Regions from separate parts of the Alkalibacterium psychrotolerans genome, predicted to be linked through region 2. Evidence: a T-box and tRNA genes for the amino acid it is inferred to sense, from the RefSeq annotation. Region 2 holds a T-box; the other holds one or more tRNA genes.
The links. A T-box is a leader RNA that pairs with one kind of tRNA and senses whether it is charged. The one in region 2 lies ahead of ACYVLS_RS05355 (valine--tRNA ligase), so its partner is inferred to be a tRNA-Val.

Region 1 (5,566 bases), on a different contig from region 2:
TTTTAAAATTTAAATTTTGTTGGCTGCGTCTCTCGTTCAAACGACAACTACTTAAGTATATCTTGTTTCCAATTTAATGTCAACAACTATTTTTAAGTTATTTTGTCCTGCATAACTGTGTTTTGCAGCAACGAGATTAATAATATCATCTATCCGATAATAGGTCAATGGTTTTCGACAATTAATTTCCATCTTTTTGTTTCGTCGGTGGGAAATGCCTATTCTATGCACTTTAGCTAATTAAGGTGGCTGAAGTTTAACTCAACTTCGCCCTTATAGATGCAGCAGTTTTCCTAATAACTCTTTGAACGCTCACCATTTATCTAGTTCATTCTACTTTTCATCTTAAATATAATATAATCTCTTGTTAAGTACTCACTATATAATAACCAGAGAAATTCTGTTTCTTCTATAGTATTTTTTTCATTTCAGATGTAATTCTCTTGTCAATCATTCACGAGTGCTATATAGCCTACGGCTTTTCTAATTCCACAGACTGCTCATGCAGTCATACTGTTTTGCGTGATCTCATCTAAAATGAATTTTTTTGAGAAAGTAATCATTCTTATATAGAAACAAAAAATCCATAACCCTAAATCAGGTTATGGATCACTATTTATACCGGCGGCCGGAGTCGAACCGGCACGCCCTAATGGGCACTGGATTTTGAGTCCAGCGTGTCTACCAATTCCACCACGCCGGCATTATAATAAAAAAGATAAGGCGGTAACCGGATTTGAACCGGTGATGAAGGTTTTGCAGACCTCTGCCTTACCACTTGGCTATACCGCCATAACTATTAAAATAATTACTGGGCTACTAGGATTCGAACCTAGGAATGACGGGATCAAAACCCGCTGCCTTACCGCTTGGCTATAGCCCAATAAAGGGCGACTGATGGGGATCGAACCCACGAATGCCGAGACCACAACCCGGTGCGTTAACCACTTCGCCACAATCGCCATAATTTACATTAAATAGTATAGCATAATCATTAATCTTTTTCACTATCTATTTTGTCTTACACAGGGGTAGCAGGAGTCGAACCCACATCGATGGTTTTGGAGACCATAGTTTTACCATTAAACTATACCCCTATTAAATGGAGGGAGTAGGATTCGAACCTACGAACCCGAAGGAGCGGATTTACAGTCCGCCGCGTTTAGCCACTTCGCTATCCCTCCGCTATTTCATGGCGCTGGACAGAGTCGAACTGCCGACACACGGAGCTTCAATCCGTTGCTCTACCAACTGAGCTACAGCGCCTAAAAAAAACGGTCCCGACGGGAATCGAACCCGCGATCTCCTGCGTGACAGGCAGGCGTGATAACCGCTACACTACGGGACCTCACTTTAAACTATTTAATTGTGAGCTTTCCTCACATCGCGCTCCACTTCGTTACGCGTACTCTACCTGTAAGTCGCTAAAGCAACAACAGTTAGAGCAAATTGCGGGGGCAGGACTCGAACCTGCGACCTCCGGGTTATGAGCCCGACGAGCTGCCAACTGCTCTACCCCGCGATAATATAAAATGACAACCATTTAAATCGGAGACACGACGGTCTGAAGACCGCGTGTACTGAGCTTGTAAGCTTCTAAATAAGCAACTACAAACCTTAAATCGGACACACGGCAGCCTAAAGGCTGCGTGTATCATGGTTGTACGTTGCTGAAGCAACTACAACCATGACAAAGGAGGATGTGGGATTCGAACCCACGCGCGCTTTTACACGCCTGACGGTTTTCAAGACCGTTCCCTTAAGCCGGACTTGGGTAATCCTCCGACAAATAACTATTCAGTTATTATGACCCCTACGGGATTCGAACCCGTGTTACCGCCGTGAAAGGGCGGTGTCTTAACCGCTTGACCAAGGGGCCTGAATATAATGGGCCTAAATGGACTCGAACCATCGACCTCACGCTTATCAGGCGTGCGCTCTAACCAGCTGAGCTATAGGCCCTAAAAATATTGCTTATACATCGCTGTATAAAAGCGGGTGAGGAGAATCGAACTCCCGACATCAGCTTGGAAGGCTGGGGTTTTACCACTAAACTACACCCGCATAAAACGGTCCCGACGGGAATCGAACCCGCGATCTCCTGCGTGACAGGCAGGCGTGATAACCGCTACACTACGGGACCTCACTTTTAAATCCTTTAGTTGTGACACGGCAGCCTAAGGGCTGCGTGTACTATGCCTGTAAGCTTCTAAAGAAGCAACAATCATAGCAATTGAGCTACGGCAAGCTAAAGCTTGCGTATACCATATCTGTACGTAACTAAAGTTACTACAGCTATGGCAATTGCGGAGGCAGGACTCGAACCTGCGACCTCCGGGTTATGAGCCCGACGAGCTGCCAACTGCTCTACTCCGCGATAATATAAAATGACAACCATTAAATACGAAACACAGCAGCCCAAGGGCTGCGTGTACCATGTCTGTAATCGCTAAAGCTTCAACAGACATGGCAATGGACCTTGCAGGACTCGAACCTGCGACCGAACGGTTATGAGCCGTTTGCTCTAACCAACTGAGCTAAAGGTCCTTCGATCCTTAAATTATAGCGGCGGAGGGAATCGAACCCACGACCTCACGGGTATGAACCGTACGCTCTAGCCAGCTGAGCTACACCGCCATTTTATTGCAATCGGGAAGACAGGATTCGAACCTGCGACCCCCTGGTCCCAAACCAGGTGCTCTACCAAGCTGAGCTACTTCCCGCAAATAAAATGCACCCTAGAGGAGTCGAACCTCTAACCGCCTGATTCGTAGTCAGGTACTCTATCCAATTGAGCTAAGGGTGCGACATAATAAAAATACCGAGGGCCGGAGTCGAACCGGCACGGAGAAAACTCTCCGCAGGATTTTAAGTCCTGTGCGTCTACCAATTCCGCCACCCCGGCAAGAGTGATATTGGAACAATTGAGCTTTATTAAGCGGAAGACGGGATTCGAACCCGCGACCCCCACCTTGGCAAGGTGATGTTCTACCACTGAACTACTTCCGCAGTTAAGCAGAAAATTCTGCTGTGAAGCAAATGCCGGCTAAAGGATTTGAACCCTCGACCCACTGATTACAAATCAGTTGCTCTACCAACTGAGCTAAGCCGGCTGTTGCAAGTCAAGCTTGCAATGCGGATGGAGGGACTTGAACCCCCACGCCGTGAAGCGCTAGATCCTAAATCTAGTGCGTCTGCCAATTCCGCCACATCCGCATATATAAGAACCTGTCTTATATATGAGCCGTACAGGATTCGAACCTGTGACCCTCTGATTAAAAGTCAGATGCTCTACCAACTGAGCTAACGGCTCTTCGTGCGATGGAGGTTAACGGGCTCGAACCGCTGACCCTCTGCTTGTAAGGCAGATGCTCTCCCAACTGAGCTAAACCTCCATTTAAAACTGCATAGCGACGTCCTGCTTTCACAAAGGGAAACCCTTCACTATCCTCGGCGCTGAGAAGCTTAACGGCTGTGTTCGGAATGGGAACAGGTGGAACCTTCTCGCCTTAATCACTATACAGTTTGTTGCAACTACTTACTGCAGCAACTCTTATATCATACTAATTACTGCAGCAGTTGTCAACAACTTTTTTCTTTTTTATTTTGTTTTTTTATTCGCTTAACCTACTCTTCTTCTCCCCAATGTCTGGATATAAAACCAGCGCGACCTGATCCTACGTTGTACCGCTTGTAATGGGCTGATTCTTTCTTGTAAAAATCCTGATGATAGCCTTCAGCCGGGTAGAAAGGTTGGGCTTCTTCTATTTCAGTTACAATCGGCGCATTAAAGCGGCCACTTTCTTCCAGACGTTTTTTTGATGCTTCTGCTGTCTGCTTCTGTTCCTCGCTGTTATAAAAGATAACTGGTCTGTATGAGTCCCCTCTGTCCGCAAACTGTCCGCCTGCATCTGTAGGGTCAGTTTGTTTCCAATATATCTCTACTAATTCCTCATACGGCATCTGACTTGGATCAAATGTAATTTCTACAGCTTCTGTGTGTCCTGTCTTACCAGATGTAACTTGTCTGTAGGTTGGATTTTCAACGTGTCCGCCTGTGTATCCTGAAACCACACTGTGTATACCGGGAAGGGAATCAAAAGGTTTCACCATACACCAGAAACATCCTCCTGCAAAAATCGCTTTCTCTAGCTGAACCATACTTTTACCTCCTTGTCTATTTACAAGCATCTAAATAATCTGTCTTCACGTCTGATTTTATCATATATAAACCACATTAAAAGAATAAGGACTCACCCGTATGGCAAGTCCTTATATTTAGCATTTAATTTTTTCACCTTATGGTATTAACGGATTTCAGTTAACCCACCCATGTATGGTACTAATGCATCCGGCACCTTAATACTTCCATCAGCCTGCTGGTAGTTTTCAAGTATAGCAGCGACGGTTCTTCCGACAGCGACACCTGAACCGTTCAGCGTATGCACGTAATCAATTTTTCCGTCTTCTTCTCGGCGGTATCTGATCATTGCCCGTCTAGCCTGGAATGCTTCAGTGTTTGAGCATGAACTGATCTCACGGTAAGTATTCTGGGTTGGAATCCACACTTCCAAGTCATAGGTTTTAGCTGCAGCAAAGCCGGTGTCCCCTGTAGACAGGAGCACAACACGGTATGGCAAGTTCAGTTTCTGTAAAATAGCTTCTGCATTTTTCGTCATTTTCTCCAGTTCATCATAAGAATCTTCCGGCTTCGCAAATTTAACCATCTCAACTTTATTGAACTGGTGCAAACGAATCAGCCCTCTGGTATCTCTTCCAGCACTGCCGGCTTCAGATCTGAAAGATGGGGACAAAGCAGTGAAATACTTCGGCAAGTCTGACTCTTCCAGTATCTCATTCTGATAATAGTTCGTCAGCGGGACTTCGGCTGTCGGAATTAACGTCAAAGGATGACCTTGAATCTGGAATACATCCTCTTTGAACTTAGGAAATTGACCCGTACCATAAAGAGCATCATCATTTGCCAAATAAGGCGGGATGACTTCTTCGTAGCCATGTTCAGATGTGTGCAGGTCCAGCATAAAGTTATATAAGGCACGTTCTAAACGAGCGCCCAGTCCTTTATAGAACAGAAAACGGCTGCGGGCAACTTTTGCGCCTCTTTCAAAATCAAGAATTTTCAGATCCGTTCCCAGGTCCCAATGCGGTTTTGGTTCAAAGTCAAAGGCTTTAACCTCGCCCCATTTACGTACTTCTTCGTTAGCATCCTCGTCTTCTCCAACAGGTATGGATGGGTGCGGGAGATTTGGCAGACCTGATGCAATGGCTGTAGTCTTTTCCTCGATTTCTTCCAGTTCATTATCAATCGCTTTAATGTCAGACCCAACTTGTTTCATCGCGGCTATGGCATCATCTGCGTTCTCTTTGTTTCGCTTTTTCTTGGCGATTTCTTCTGAAGTCTGGTTACGCTCTTTTTTCAGCTTTTCTGATTTTTGAATGAGCTCTCTGCGCTTTTCGTCCCATTCTTTGAGGTTATCCAATTCTTGAGAATCCACTCCACGGGTGAGCAAACGTTCTTTAACCTGGTCAAAATCATTACGAATCA
Region 2 (5,791 bases):
GAAAGACTATCCTTCCATCCACTTCCATGTCGACGCTGTGCAGGCAATCGGAAAAATTGACTTGAACCTTAAAAATTCAAGAATTGATATGGCTGTTTTTTCAGGACACAAATTCCACGCTCCTAAAGGAACAGGGTTTATTTATCTCAAAAAAGGGAGAAAACTGGCTCCCCTAATGAGCGGTGGCGGTCAGGAGAGCGGTAAAAGAAGCGGAACCGAAAATGTACCCGGAAATGTGGCGTTGGCCAAGGCGTTGAGGCTGATTCTTGAAAACAGTCATGAAAAACAAAGGCAGATGCTGGCTTGCAAGACAGCCATTTCTGATTTTCTGAAAACGAAAGAAAAGGTTCAAGTATTTACTCCGGATAAAAGTGCCCCTCATATTATCTGCTTTGGCGTTTCTGGTATAAAGGGAGAAATAGTCGTCCATGCTCTTGAGCAAAAAGGGATTATTGTTTCTACAACTAGTGCCTGTTCCAGTAAAAGAAAGCTGAAACAGCCCTCAGTACGCGATATGGGCTATACGAAAGACGAAGCTGAATCGGCTGTTAGAATTAGTATCAGCCATGAGAATACATTAAGTGAAGTAGAAGAATTCAAGAGAGAGTTTGACACTATTTATAATCAGTTAAGAGAAATAGATTAAGGAGAACAGCATGCAAATTTCAGAAATTCTAGTTCGGTACGGAGAATTATCCACAAAAGGAAAGAATAGAAAGTATTTTATAAAAAAGCTGCAGAGAAATACACGCAGAAAGCTGAAAAGATATTCGACATTAAAAATTGTTGCCAATAGAGACCGTCTGCATATTACTTTGAACGAAGAAGATCCAGAAAGTGTAATGGAAGAATTGAAAGACATTTTCGGTATTCAGAATTTTTCGCCTGTGGTTAAGGTGGATAAATCAGTTGAAGAAGCGAAAAAAGCAGTCATACATTTAGTCGGTAATCATTTTAAAGAAAACATGACATTCAAAATTACGACGCGACGAGCAGATCATAATTTTGAGTATGACACGAATGAACTTAACAGAATATTAGGAGCAGAAGTAGAGAAGACCTTTCAGCCCGTTTCCGTTAAGATGAAGCAGCCCGATCTCAATGTACGAGTGGAAGTTCGTCTGGATGGCATCTTCATTTCGGTTGATACCCTATTAGGAGCAGGCGGCTTACCAATAGGTACGGCTGGGAAAGGGATGCTTATGCTGTCTGGAGGGATTGATTCTCCAGTAGCTGGCTACCTCTCGATGAAACGCGGTGTGGAAATTGAAGCCGTTCACTTTCACAGTCCGCCATATACGAGCCCTAAGGCCCTTCAAAAAGCGAAAGATTTGACAGCTAAACTGGCTCGTTATACAGATGAAATCAAATTTATAGAAGTACCCTTCACCGAAATTCAGGAAGCCATCAAAAAACATGTCCCGGAAAGCTATTCTATGACCATCACCCGGAGAATGATGTTAAGACTGACTGACCGGATTAGGGCTGACAGAAATGGATTGGCAATAATGAATGGAGAATCCCTTGGGCAAGTAGCTTCTCAGACACTCGAAAGTATGATGGCGATAAATGAGGTAACAGCGGTTCCCGTCCTAAGACCTCTCATCTCGATGGATAAAAATGATATCATATCAATTGCTCAGGAAATCGATACATTCGAGCTGGCAATTCAACCATACGAAGACTGCTGTACGGTATTTGCTCCATCCAAGCCCAAAACTAAACCTAAACTTAAGAAAGTGCGCGAGCTGGAAGAAGATCTTGATATAAACACACTGGTAGACAATGCCTTAGCTGGAATTGTAATCAGTTCAATTACTCAAAAGGATTCATCTGAAGCCCTTAATAACTCGGAGTTCCAGTCCTTGTTTTAAAGTTAATAGTTGCAAAGTCTCACGTTGAAAAGTACACTAGAGATAACTTAAAGGAAAGAAGGGAATAGTATGGACGTAACACTCAAAGGTGAACAATTCCAAACGAACGGTCAACCCCCTCAAGTAGGAGAAGAGGCTCCTTCTTTTAGTGCGCTGGACTTGAATGGTGAGACGGTTAAATTATCTGATTATACAGGCGATGTGGTTATTTTAAGCACATTTCCTGATATAGAAACGAGTACGTGTTCCAGACAGACAGACACATTCAACGAAAAAGCTAAAGAATTGAAAAATACGAAAATTATCTCACTGTCTGCAAATACAGTGGATCAGCAGAAACAATGGTGTGAGTCGAAAGTTATGGCTTCCGAACTCCTGCATGATGAAGACCGTAGTTTTTCTAAAGAATACGGCCTGTACATTGAAGACTTGGACAAGATAGCTCGTGCGGTATTTGTCTTGAACCGGAATGGACAAATTGTCTATAGAGAAATTGTCAAAGAGATGTCTAATAACCCAGATTTTGAATCTGCTCTGTCAGCTGCACGGCATGAAGAGGCTGAACTGAATTAATTTAACTGAATAATAAATAAAACGAGTTAGGACCAAAAGGAGTACTTGGCATATAATTATCTAAGAGAATGGGTGTGGTTGGTGTGAATCCCTGATAATTTAACCGAGGAAGTAGTTTGGGAAAAACTGTCTTGGGGAAATAGAGTACTTGAGACCGGAAGAACAGACCGTTAACACTGTTACTGAGAGGCTGCGCTTGTTTATTAGAGTGCAGTAAAATAGGTGGTACCGCGAAGCATTCGTCCTAACATATAGGAGGAGTGCTTTTTTTTTAGAAAAATTTAATGAGGTGTAAACCATGGAAAATACTGAAATGTCAACTAAATACAACCCTATACAAGTTGAACAAAACAAATACGATAACTGGCTTGAAAAAGACTTGTTCAAACCTAACCCGAATGGGACTGAGCCTTATTCAGTCGTCATTCCTCCTCCCAACGTAACCGGCCGTCTTCACCTTGGGCATGCCTGGGATACCACGCTGCAAGATATTATCATTCGTCAAAAACGCATGCAGGGCTACGATACCCTATGGTTGCCAGGGATGGATCATGCGGGAATCGCGACCCAGGCGAAAGTTGAAGAGAAACTGGCTCAGGAAGGTATTTCCCGTCATGATTTAGGTCGGGAGAAGTTTCTTGAAAAAGTGTGGGACTGGAAAGAGGAATACGCAGAAAATATTCGAAGTCAGTGGGCCAAAGTCGGCCTGTCTGTCGATTACTCCAGAGAACGATTTACACTGGATGAAGGTCTGAATAAAGCAGTCAACAAGGTTTTCGTTGACTTATACAATAAAGGCCTCATTTACCGCGGAGAGTATATCATTAACTGGGATCCCAAAGCTCAAACAGCCCTGTCTGATATTGAGGTTGACCATAAGGATATAAATGGTGCATTTTATCACATCTCCTACCCAATTGTTGACGGAGAGGGATCCGTTGAGCTGGCAACCACACGTCCGGAAACGATGCTGGGGGATACCGCTGTTGCCGTTCATCCGGACGACGAACGATACCAGCATTTAATCGGGAAGAAAGTGCTTCTTCCGGTAGTTAACCGTGAACTGGAAGTCGTCGCTGATGACTATGTCGATATGGAATTCGGAACAGGTGTCGTAAAAATTACACCGGCTCATGATCCGAATGACTTTGAGATTGGGAAACGCCATAATCTTGAACAGCTGAATGTTATGAATAATGATGGCAGCATGAATCAGCACGCTGGAAAATACGAAGGTATGGACCGTTTTAAAGCCAGAAAAGCACTTGTGGCTGATTTAAAAGAACAAGGCTACCTTATTAAGATTGAAGAAATGACTCACAGTGTCGGCCATTCAGAACGAACAGGAGTTATCGTTGAACCGAGATTGTCTACCCAGTGGTTTGTAAAAATGGGCCCTCTCTCAGAGCAGGCACTGGATCATCAGAAGACAGATGATAAAGTTAATTTTGTGCCGGAACGATTTGAGAAGACCTATCATAATTGGATGGAAAATGTCCATGACTGGGTTATATCCAGACAGCTCTGGTGGGGACACCGCATACCTGCCTGGTATCACAAAGAAACAGGCGAACTGTATGTGGGTGAAACAGCTCCATCCGATGATGAAAACTGGGAGCAGGATGCAGATGTCCTGGACACCTGGTTCAGTTCTGCATTGTGGCCGTTTTCCACAATGGGCTGGCCGGATACGGACAATGCTGACTTCCAGAAGTACTTCCCGACAAGCACACTGGTTACCGGTTATGACATCATCTTCTTCTGGGTCAGCCGTATGATATTCCAGAGCCTGGAGTTTACAGGCAAAGCACCATTTAAAAATGTACTGATTCACGGACTGATTAGAGATGAACAGGGACGTAAAATGAGTAAGTCGCTGGGTAACGGGATTGATCCGATGGAAGTTATTGACCAGTATGGGGCAGATGCGCTGAGATGGTTCTTGTCTAACGGGTCGGCACCAGGTCAGGATGTCCGCTTCAGCTATGAGAAAATGGACGCTTCCTGGAACTTCATCAACAAAATCTGGAATGCCAGCCGTTATGTAATAATGAACCTGGGCGACTTTTCAATAGAAGATATCGATTTGAATTTGGAGAAGTCTATCGCAGATAAATGGATTTTAGCCCGATTAAATGAAACGGTAGCTCAGGTCACCGAACTGTTCGAAAAATTTGAATTTGGTGAAGCTGGAAGACAACTCTACCGCTTTATCTGGGATGACTACTGTGACTGGTATATCGAAATGAGTAAAGAACAGCTGACACAGGGAACAGACAGTCAGAAGCAGTCAACGAAATCTGTACTGGTCCATGTACTTGACCAGACCTTAAAGCTTCTCCACCCTATCATGCCATTCGTGACTGAAGAAATATGGGAGCATATCCCTCACGAAGGTGATTCGCTGGTAACCGCTGCTTATCCAGTTGTCAATTCAGACTTTAGAGATGAGGAAGCAGTCAGCAACATGGAGATGTTGATTGAAGTCATCCGTTCGGTCAGAACGATTCGTTCGGAAGCCAACCGTCCGTTATCCAAGACGATTGATTTACTGATTAAGGCAAAATCAGATAAGGAGAAGGTCTTCCTTATTGAAAACCAATCATATATTTCACGCTTCTGTAACCCGGAACAGCTGACTATCGAAACAGACATTAATGCACCTGATGAGGTTAAGACTGCCGTCGTTAAAGGGGCTGAGATTTTCATTCCTCTGGCTGGTCTAGTAGATATTGGTGAAGAAATTGAGCGACTTAAGAAAGAAGAAGAAAAATGGCTCAATGAAATTAATCGTGTAGAGAAAAAGCTGTCCAATGAAAAATTTGTGGCGAATGCACCGGATGCGATTGTAGAAGAAGAGCGTCAAAAAGGAAAGCAGTACCAGGAGAATTATCAGTCTGTTAAAAATCAGTTGGAAAAAATGAGCAAACTGAAAGAGGGTTAAGAGTGACTAAGCTAGTTATTTTTGATATGGATGGTCTCATGTTTGATACGGAACCTCTTTATTTCAAAGCGAATATGAAGACCGCAGAAAAAGTGGGAATCCCGTTTGATTATACTTTCTACAAGCAGTTTATAGGGTCGAGCGATCAGGACTTTTTCGATGCGATGTATCGCCAGTTTGATGAGGAGAAAGTAACGCAATTCATTGCGGAAAGTGGCAGGGATTTGAAAGAAGCCCTGTTCGCTTCTGCTCCCGTATTGAAAAAAGGGCTTACCGACTTGCTCACTTATATTAATGAAGAAGGGTATAAAGCGGTTGTGGCATCTAGTTCGGAAAGAGCAATCGTCAGGCAGCTGCTTGAAAATGCCGGCATTCATAAGTTCTTTAACGGAATAGTAGG

Region 1: it encodes a tRNA-Val, which carries the amino acid that the T-box ahead of ACYVLS_RS05355 (valine--tRNA ligase) is inferred to sense. The anticodon was not compared.

The regions. Positions count from the first base shown of each region.
Region 1 is NZ_BAAGPH010000014.1:245-5,810, forward strand. It holds tRNA gene ACYVLS_RS02085 (tRNA-Leu) at 620-703, opposite strand; tRNA gene ACYVLS_RS02090 (tRNA-Cys) at 722-792, opposite strand; tRNA gene ACYVLS_RS02095 (tRNA-Gln) at 812-883, opposite strand; tRNA gene ACYVLS_RS02100 (tRNA-His) at 890-962, opposite strand; tRNA gene ACYVLS_RS02105 (tRNA-Trp) at 1,027-1,097, opposite strand; tRNA gene ACYVLS_RS02110 (tRNA-Tyr) at 1,104-1,184, opposite strand; tRNA gene ACYVLS_RS02115 (tRNA-Phe) at 1,194-1,266, opposite strand; tRNA gene ACYVLS_RS02120 (tRNA-Asp) at 1,276-1,348, opposite strand; tRNA gene ACYVLS_RS02125 (tRNA-Met) at 1,450-1,522, opposite strand; tRNA gene ACYVLS_RS02130 (tRNA-Ser) at 1,695-1,784, opposite strand; tRNA gene ACYVLS_RS02135 (tRNA-Glu) at 1,808-1,879, opposite strand; tRNA gene ACYVLS_RS02140 (tRNA-Ile) at 1,889-1,962, opposite strand; tRNA gene ACYVLS_RS02145 (tRNA-Gly) at 1,994-2,064, opposite strand; tRNA gene ACYVLS_RS02150 (tRNA-Asp) at 2,071-2,143, opposite strand; tRNA gene ACYVLS_RS02155 (tRNA-Met) at 2,305-2,377, opposite strand; tRNA gene ACYVLS_RS02160 (tRNA-Ile) at 2,474-2,547, opposite strand; tRNA gene ACYVLS_RS02165 (tRNA-Met) at 2,564-2,637, opposite strand; tRNA gene ACYVLS_RS02170 (tRNA-Pro) at 2,650-2,723, opposite strand; tRNA gene ACYVLS_RS02175 (tRNA-Arg) at 2,733-2,806, opposite strand; tRNA gene ACYVLS_RS02180 (tRNA-Leu) at 2,820-2,905, opposite strand; tRNA gene ACYVLS_RS02185 (tRNA-Gly) at 2,938-3,009, opposite strand; tRNA gene ACYVLS_RS02190 (tRNA-Thr) at 3,041-3,113, opposite strand; tRNA gene ACYVLS_RS02195 (tRNA-Leu) at 3,135-3,216, opposite strand; tRNA gene ACYVLS_RS02200 (tRNA-Lys) at 3,241-3,313, opposite strand; tRNA gene ACYVLS_RS02205 (tRNA-Val) at 3,323-3,395, opposite strand; rRNA gene rrf (5S ribosomal RNA) at 3,406-3,521, opposite strand; gene msrA (peptide-methionine (S)-S-oxide reductase MsrA) at 3,628-4,161, opposite strand; gene serS (serine--tRNA ligase) at 4,308-5,566, opposite strand, start outside.
Region 2 is NZ_BAAGPH010000030.1:49,729-55,519, reverse strand. It holds gene ACYVLS_RS05370 (cysteine desulfurase family protein) at 1-646, shown strand, start outside; gene thiI (tRNA uracil 4-sulfurtransferase ThiI) at 657-1,874, shown strand; gene tpx (thiol peroxidase) at 1,944-2,447, shown strand; T-box leader at 2,467-2,697, shown strand; gene ACYVLS_RS05355 (valine--tRNA ligase) at 2,746-5,391, shown strand; gene ACYVLS_RS05350 (HAD family hydrolase) at 5,394-5,791, shown strand, end outside.